DNA from 2 places in the Mesorhizobium sp. M0019 genome. Region 1 is predicted to be linked to the other one. Evidence: predicted binding sites of a transcription regulator. Region 1 holds the regulator's gene; the other holds the start of a gene.
The links. Region 1 encodes PhoB, which activates phosphate uptake and scavenging genes when phosphate is short. Its sites were predicted from a motif close to TGTCATNNANCTGTCAT; they were not measured.

Region 2: ppk2 (polyphosphate kinase 2) is a predicted target of PhoB. The motif match lies at 2,375-2,391, and genes of this name have one in related genera.

The regions. Positions count from the first base shown of each region.
Region 1 covers NZ_JAMYVK010000001.1:331,375-335,373, reverse strand. Annotated here, with positions in the region: gene xylF (D-xylose ABC transporter substrate-binding protein) at 1-270, opposite strand, end outside; gene NKK47_RS01665 (ROK family protein) at 557-1,801, shown strand; gene phoB (phosphate regulon transcriptional regulator PhoB) at 1,811-2,500, opposite strand; gene phoU (phosphate signaling complex protein PhoU) at 2,517-3,224, opposite strand; gene pstB (phosphate ABC transporter ATP-binding protein PstB) at 3,257-3,999, opposite strand, start outside.
Region 2 covers NZ_JAMYVK010000007.1:35,038-39,036, forward strand. Annotated here, with positions in the region: gene NKK47_RS07425 (GntR family transcriptional regulator) at 1-488, shown strand, start outside; gene NKK47_RS07430 (DUF982 domain-containing protein) at 585-842, shown strand; gene NKK47_RS07435 (hypothetical protein) at 894-1,052, opposite strand; gene NKK47_RS07440 (aldo/keto reductase) at 1,174-2,217, opposite strand; gene ppk2 (polyphosphate kinase 2) at 2,498-3,418, shown strand; gene NKK47_RS07450 (dihydrofolate reductase family protein) at 3,468-3,999, opposite strand, start outside.

The DNA of each region.
Region 1 (3,999 bases):
CGCCAGGATGATCAGTGCGCTGGCGCCCTGCGAGATCAGGCTCTCGACGTCGGTGAGCTGCTTGCCGGGGTTGGACTGTGCGTCGGCGGAAATATACTTGTCGCCTGCGGCCTCAATGGCCGCCTTCATTGCGGCCTCGTCGGTCTTCCAGCGCTCTTCCTGGAAGTTCGACCACGAAACGCCGATGACCTTGTCTTTAGCCTGCGCCACCGACGCCAGCGCCAGCGTCATGGCGACACCCGCCAGAATGGCGGTCGTGAATTTCTTCATCATATCCTCCCTGCGCCGCGTACGGCGTGACCAATTGGCTCAAAGACCAGCTTAGAAGCTCTAATTTTTTCGAGCCTCGAAAAAATACTGGCCCGATCTCCGGCTGCTGTCAACATCGATTCTGATGGATTTTGATGACTCTGCGGGTTTTTTCGAGCGTCGGAATAAACGATGACAGCGCCACCTGCATCTGACACTATTTGCCTGCGTCCGACACTATTTGTCGGACATTACCGACGGCTTCCGGTTCATGAGCGGCCGCGGCAACCGGGAGGAAAGCAAAACAATGTCGGTCGGAATCCGCCATGACGATTTGCGCCGGCGCAACCGGGCGATGGTGATCTCGGCGGTGCGCCGGGCCGGCCAGCCATCGCGTACTGAGATCGCAGCTACTACCGGCCTCAGTCATTCGACCATATCGGCGATCTCTTCCGACCTGATACGGGAAGGCATCCTCGCCGAGAGCAAGGCAAGTGAGCCCGTTTCGTTGAAACGCGGTCGTCCGCAGGTCGGCCTCGCCCTCAACCCGGAAGCGGCGGCGGTGCTGACCGTGGTGTTGTCGCTGAATTTCCTGTCGGCCGCCATTATCGACTATACGGGACAGGTGGTCGCCGAGGAACAGCGCCGACTGGACACGCTGACCATGCCGCGCGACGAGCTGATCCGTGAATGCATGGCCATCGTCCGGCGCCGGCTGCAGGATCCAGACCTTGACGTCCGCAGTGTCGCCCGCATCGCCCTGGCGATTCAGGGCATTACCGACTCCCCTGCACGCGCCATGCTGTGGTCGCCGATCACGCCGCAGACCGACATCGCCTTTGCCGACATGCTGGAGGACGAATTCGGCATCCCGGCAACGGTGGAGAACGACTGCAACATGATGGCGGTGGCTTTGCGCTGGCGCAATCCGGATCGCTATCGCGACGACTTCATCGCCATCCTGCTTTCGCATGGCATCGGCATGGGGCTGGTGCTGAAGGGCGAACTGTTCACCGGGACGCATTCCTCGGGTGGCGAATTTGGCCACATGATCCATCGTCCGGGCGGCGCGCTCTGCCGTTGCGGGCGGCGCGGCTGCATCGAGGCCTATGCCGGCAACTACGCCATCTGGCGCAACGCCAGGCAGATGAGCGAAGAAAGCGAACCGATCGCCGACGTCAGCGACGCCGACATGCGAGCACTGGCGGCCCGGGCGCGCGAGAAAGATGGGCCGGAACGCGAGGCCTACCGCAAGGCCGGCGAAGCGCTGGGTTTCGGTCTCGGCTCGCTGTTCGCGCTGATCGATCCGGCACCGGTCGCGATGGTCGGCGCCAGTGCCGCCGCCTTCGATCTGATCGAGCCGGCCTTGCGGAAGGCAATCGCCCAGACCGCCGGCGGCCAGCATTCGGGCTCGATCTCCTTCGATACAGAGCCGAACGAATTGCCGCTGATCCGCGAAGGCTGCGCGATGCGGGCGCTAAGCTTCGTCGACCAGGAGATTTTCGCGCCGGGCGCGCAAATGAGGCCCAGCGTCAGAAAGAACGTAGCCTGACCAGGCGGGTCAATCTTCCCTGATCGCATAGCCGGCACCGCGGATGGTGCGGATGACATCCGGCATCCGGCCGTTGTTGACGGCTTTGCGCAGCCGCCCGACATGCACGTCGACGGTGCGTTCGTCGATGTAGATTGTCTCGCCCCAGACATTATCGAGTAACTGGCTGCGCGAGAAGACACGGCCCGGATGCCGCATCATGAACTCGAGCAGCCGGAATTCGGTCGGCCCGAGCCTGATTTCGCTCTTCTTGCGATAGACCCTGTGCGATTCGCGATCGAGCACGATGTCGCCGACCTTCAGCACGCTGGACAGCACTTCCGGCTTGGCGCGCCGCAGCAGCGCCTTGACCCTGGCCATGAATTCCGGTGTCGAAAACGGTTTGACCAGATAGTCGTCGGCGCCGGTCGAAAGCCCGCGCACCCGGTCGCTCTCCTCGCCGCGCGCGGTCAGCATGATGATCGGCAGCCGCTCGGTTTCGGGGCGCACCCGCAACCGACGACAGAGCTCGATGCCGGAAACCGCTGGTATCATCCAGTCGAGCACCAAAAGGTCGGGCACATTCTCCTGCAAACGGATCTCGGCTTCGTCGCCGCGTGTCACCACCTCGACCTGGTAGCCTTCGGATTCGAGATTGTAGCGGAGCAGCACACCCAATGGCTCCTCGTCCTCCACCACCATTATGCGTGGTGCGATCATCGGCTGGGCACCCCCATCATGTCACCGGTGCGGACATTGTCGTTTCGTCCTGCTTCGGACGATTGACCGGCAATTGCTCGCCGGTCAGCACATAATACGCATTTTCGGCGATGTTGGTGACATGGTCGCCGATCCGCTCCAGATTCTTGGCGCAGAACAGCAGGTGCGTGCAAGCGGTGATGTTGCGCGGATCTTCCATCATGTAGGTCAACAGCTCGCGGAACACGGACGTGTATTTGACGTCGATGCGCTCGTCGGCGGCACGCAGCTTGGCCAACGCGGCCGCATCGCCTGCAGCATATTCCTCGATGACACCCTGCACCTGGATGAGAACCAGCTGCGCCATCGCGTCGATGGAATGCGACAGGTCCCGCGGCGTAGCGCTGAGGCCGACCGCACTCACGCGCTTGGCGATATTCTTGGCAAGGTCGCCGATGCGTTCGAGGTCGCCCGCCATGCGGATCGCTCCGACCACATGGCGAAGATCGTGGGCCATCGGCTGGCGTTTGGCGATCAGGGTGATGGCGCGGTCGTCCAGTTCGCGTTGACGCGCATCCATGATGGCGTCGTCGGAAACGACGCGTTGCGCCAGCACGTTGTCGGAATTCAACAGGGCCTTGGTCGCCCCGCCGACCATCGAACCGGCGAGGTCGGCCATGTCGCGGATCAGCTTGCTGATCTGCTCGAGATCCTCGTCGAAAGAAGCGACTGTGTGTTCGCCCATGGTCCTGTCCTCATATGCATGATCGGAACGGCTCAGCCGAAGCGGCCAGTGATGTAGTCCTGCGTGCGCTTCTCGCGGGGCGACGTGAAGATCTTCTCGGTCCGGTCGAACTCGACCAGTTCACCCAGATACATGAAGGCGGTCTGGCGCGACACGCGCGCCGCCTGCTGCATGTTGTGGGTGACGATGACGATCGTATAGTCGGCTTGCAATTCGTCGATCAGTTCCTCGATCTTGGCAGTCGACAGCGGGTCGAGGGCCGAAGCCGGTTCGTCGAGCAGAATGACTTCCGGCTTCACGGCCACGGTGCGGGCGATACAGAGCCGCTGCTGCTGGCCGCCGGACAGGCTCAAGCCGCTGGCGTTGAGCTTGTCCTTGACCTCGCTCCACAGCGCGGCGCGCTTCAACGCCTGTTCGACGCGGCCGTCCATCTCGGACTTGCCGAGGTTCTCGTAGAGCCTGACGCCGAAGGCGATGTTCTCGTAGATCGACATCGGGAACGGCGTCGGCTTCTGGAACACCATGCCGATCTTGGTCCTGAGGAGGTTGAGATCCTGCGACCGGTCGAGAATGTTCTTGCCGTCGAGCAGCACCTGGCCCTCGGCCGTCTGTTTTGGGTAGAGCTCATAGATGCGGTTGAACACACGCAGCAGCGTCGATTTCCCGCACCCCGAAGGGCCGATGAAGGCCGTGACACTGCGCTCAGGCAGTGACAGGCTGATGTCCTTCAGCGCCTTGCTCTGGCCGTAGTAGAAGTTGAGATTCTTGACCTCGA
Region 2 (3,999 bases), on a different contig from region 1:
GCCGCGGCTGGACGGTCTCGCCCATCAATCTTGCTGAACTCGAGCAGATCGCCGTCTATCGCGAGGCGGTCGAGGTCGCGGCACTCAGACTAACTTGCACCTTGCAGGACAGAAGTGCCGTCGAAATCATCGAGGCGATGCTCGATTCTTGCGACGACAAGACGCCGCGCGAGGAATGGCATCGCGTCGGCAGGGATTTTCATATCGAGCTGGCACGTCTATCCGGCAACGAGTTCCTGTTCAGAGCGGTTCGCGATGCGATGACGCGCCTGTCGCGCGCCCGCTGGCTCGAGGTTCGCGACGAGGCAGCGCTTGGCCGTGCCTGGGCCGAACACCATGCCATTCTGTCGGCGGTGCGGGCCGGCGATGCCGATAGCGCCGCCCGCCTGCTTTCGGCCCATATCATCGGCAGCCGCGACCGGCTGGTGACCTCGCTGCGCAACGACCGGCGCGGCCTGCGCGCCCGGGGATTTGCGGTCGTCGCTTGAGTGAGGATCGGCTGCCATTGATCACGAAAAGAGCAGATGAGCGAAGAATGCTACTTTCGGTCTCGCTTCGCAAATGCCGATGGCGTAAGAGCAGCGATGGAAAACAACCGATTTGACACACCCGTGACCGTCAAGGGCGCGGCGGGAAGCAATCAGCTCTTGCGTACGGCCCGCGAGGCTTCCGACTACCTCCTCAACAATTGGCCCGGCAAGCGCAGCCCCAAGCACCGCGAAGCGTTGCAAGCCTGTCATGATGCGCTGGCCGGCGACAAGCCGGCCATGAACGCAAGACGGGCCTTCATTGCCGCCGCTCGTGAAGTGAACGTCTTCGTCAGCGACAAGGCGCCCGCCTGAGGCATAGCGGGATTTGACCGAGGCGCGGACCGCCTGACAGGCCGGGCGTCATCACTCGGCCGTTTCGGTTTTGGTTTGGGACTCTCTCTCGCCCTCGGGCTTCGATCGCTCCTTGGCTGCGACCTTGGCAGCCTGCTTTTCCGCCTTCTTGGCGGCCTTCTGCCGGTCGCGTTCCTTGCGTTCCTGACCGTAGTTCGGTGCTCGTGCCATATCGTTTCCTTTCATTGTGCTTGGCCTTTGCCTAGGAGCATTGGACCGCAAACACAACACCGCAAGGCACGATCGGCTCCATATCTCGGCGTAGTCCGGGAGCCTGGCTTCAGGCTGTTTTTCAGGCGCCGTCGCGGTCGAGGACGAGATCGGCCGGACCGAACCGGTCCTTTGCGGTGAACTGCTGGTGCCAGTAGGGATAGAGCACGGGCGGCCTGCTGACCGCATCGAGGCGTGTGCGCTCCTCATCGCCAAGCACCAGGCTTGCAGCGGCGATATTGTCTTTGAAATGCGCTTCGGTTCGTCCGCCGATCACCAGCGAACTGACAGCGGGCCGGCCGAGCAGCCAGGCAAGCGCCACCTGCGCCGCCGACACGCCGTGGTTCTTGCCGATATCGATCAGCACGTCGACGATCCGCCACAGCCGGTCCTCGTCGCGGATCGGCGGTTCCGACCAGCCGCTGAGCTGGCGGGCGGTCGGCTGGTCACGGTGGTATTTGCCGGACAGCAACCCGCCGGCAAGCGGGCTCCAGACCAGCACGCCGAGCCCCTGGTCGACCGAGATCGGCAACAATTCATACTCGGCCTCGCGCGCTTCCAGCGTGTAGTGGATCTGCTGGGTGACGAAGCGCGGCTGGTGATGATGATCGCTGATGCCAAGCCCCTTCATCACCTGCCAGCCGGAATAATTGGAACAGCCGACATAGCGGACCTTGCCCTGCGCGACCAGCGTGTCGAGCGCGGCGATGGTTTCCTCGAGCGGTGTCAGGCCATCCCACTCGTGCAGGAAATAGATGTCGATGACATCCGTCCTGAGCCGCTTAAGGCTCCTTTCGCATTCGCGGACCAAATGGTAGCGCGACAAGCCTTCATCGTTGGGGCCCTTGCCGATCCGCATGCGCGCCTTGGAGGCGATCAGCACGTCGCCCTTGCGCTTGCCGCCGAGCGCCTCGCCGATGATCTCTTCCGACACCCCGTTCGAATAGACGTTGGCGGTGTCGATGACATTGACGCCGGCATCGATGCAAAGGTCGATCATCCGACGCGCCTCGTCGAGGTCGGTCTTGCCAACCGCCGAAAACGCGCCGCCGCCGCCGAATGTCATGGTGCCCATGGTCAGGGTCGAAACCTTCAGCCCGGAACGGCCGAGAGTGCGGTATTCCATGTCGTATCCTCACGATTTATCGGGAAAGGGCGTTGCAAACGACAGCCCCTCAGTGAACCGGGCATTTGTAGGACAATTCGTTCCGCTTGTCGCCCGCCTCGCAGGGCAAGCTCGATCACATCTTGCGGATTGAACGCACAGCCAGCGCAGTAGTGGCTGCAATAAAACCGTCATTGCCGGCCTATACTAACATCGGTCCAGCGCTTCGATTTCCGGCCGCCGGGCCGGGCGGCAGAGCGCCTGACAGCGGCCGGCAAGGCCTGTAAGCGGAGCAGCGCAAATGACCGAGATAAAACAGAATTCCCCGGCCAGGGACTGGCTGGAGGCGGAACTCGCCGACACGCTCGACGAAGATTATGAGCTGGAAATCTCGGAGCCGGCGCTGTCGATGGAGATCGCCAAGATCTACAAGAATGCGCATCCGCCATCGATCGACCGCCTGCAGTATTTTCGCAATCTCATCACGCTGCAATCCGAATTGATCAAGCTACAATCCTGGGTCGCCTATCACAAGAAGAAGCTCGTCGTGGTCTTCGAGGGCCGCGACTCGGCGGGCAAGGGTGGTGTTATCAAGCGCATCACCCAGAGGCTTAATCCGCGCATCTGCCGCGTCGCAGCACTTCCGGCGCCGACCGAGCGCGAGAAGTCGCAATGGTATTTCCAGCGCTACGTTCCGCATCTGCCGGCCGGCGGCGAGATCGTGCTGTTCGACCGCTCCTGGTACAACCGCTCGGGCGTCGAGCGGGTAATGGGCTTTGCCCAGCCGGATCAGGTCGAGGAGTTCTTCCGCGACGTTCCGGATTTCGAACGCATGCTGGTCCGCTCAGGCATTACGCTTGTCAAATACTGGTTTTCGATCACGGACGAGGAGCAGCAGATGCGCTTTTTGATGCGCATCCATGACCCGATGAAGCAATGGAAACTGTCGCCGATGGACCTCCAGTCGCGCGTGCGCTGGGAGCAGTACACCAAGGCCAAGGAAGAAACGTTCGCCCGCACCAATATCCCGGAAGCCCCGTGGTTCATCGTCGAGGGCAACGACAAGAAGCGGGCACGGCTGAACTGCATCGACCATCTCCTCAAGCAGATGCCCTATGAGGAGGTGCCGCACGAAGAGATCACACTGCCGGAGCGCGTCTTCAATCCCGAATACGAGCGCCAGGTACTGCCGCGCGAACTGTATGTGCCGGAGAAGTACTGACTAAAGCGGCGAGGAGGGCGGCGCCTCCATGGCGGCGCCCTGCAACAAGCTAGGTGCGCTCGATGATGACATGCGTGGCCTTCGGCGTCGCGACCTGCTCGCTGCAGCGATAGCCGAGCTTGGGCATGTCGATGCCGGCAAAAAGGCTCTCGCCGGCGCCTAGCAGGACCGGTGAGATCGCCAGATGCATTTCGTCGATGAGCTTTTCCTTGAGATATTGCCGGATCGTAGAAACGCCACCGCCCAGCCGTACATCCTTGCCGTCAGCCACTGCTTTCGCCTTTTGCAGCGCTGAGTGGATGCCGTCGGTCACGAAATAGAAAGTCGTGCCGCCCTCCATGACAATGGGATCACGCGCATGGTGCGTGAGCACGAAGACCGGCACGTGGTAGGGTGGGTTGTCACCCCACCAGCCTTTCCAGCTGTCATCCGGCCATTCGCCGCGGATCGGCCCAAACATGTTGCGGCCGAGGATCCATGCGCCGACATTTTCGAAGCTGCGTGCCGCGAACGCCTCGTCAGTGTCCGTGGTCCCGCCATCCTTGCCGAGGACCATCTTGCGGAAGGTGCGGGTGCCGAAC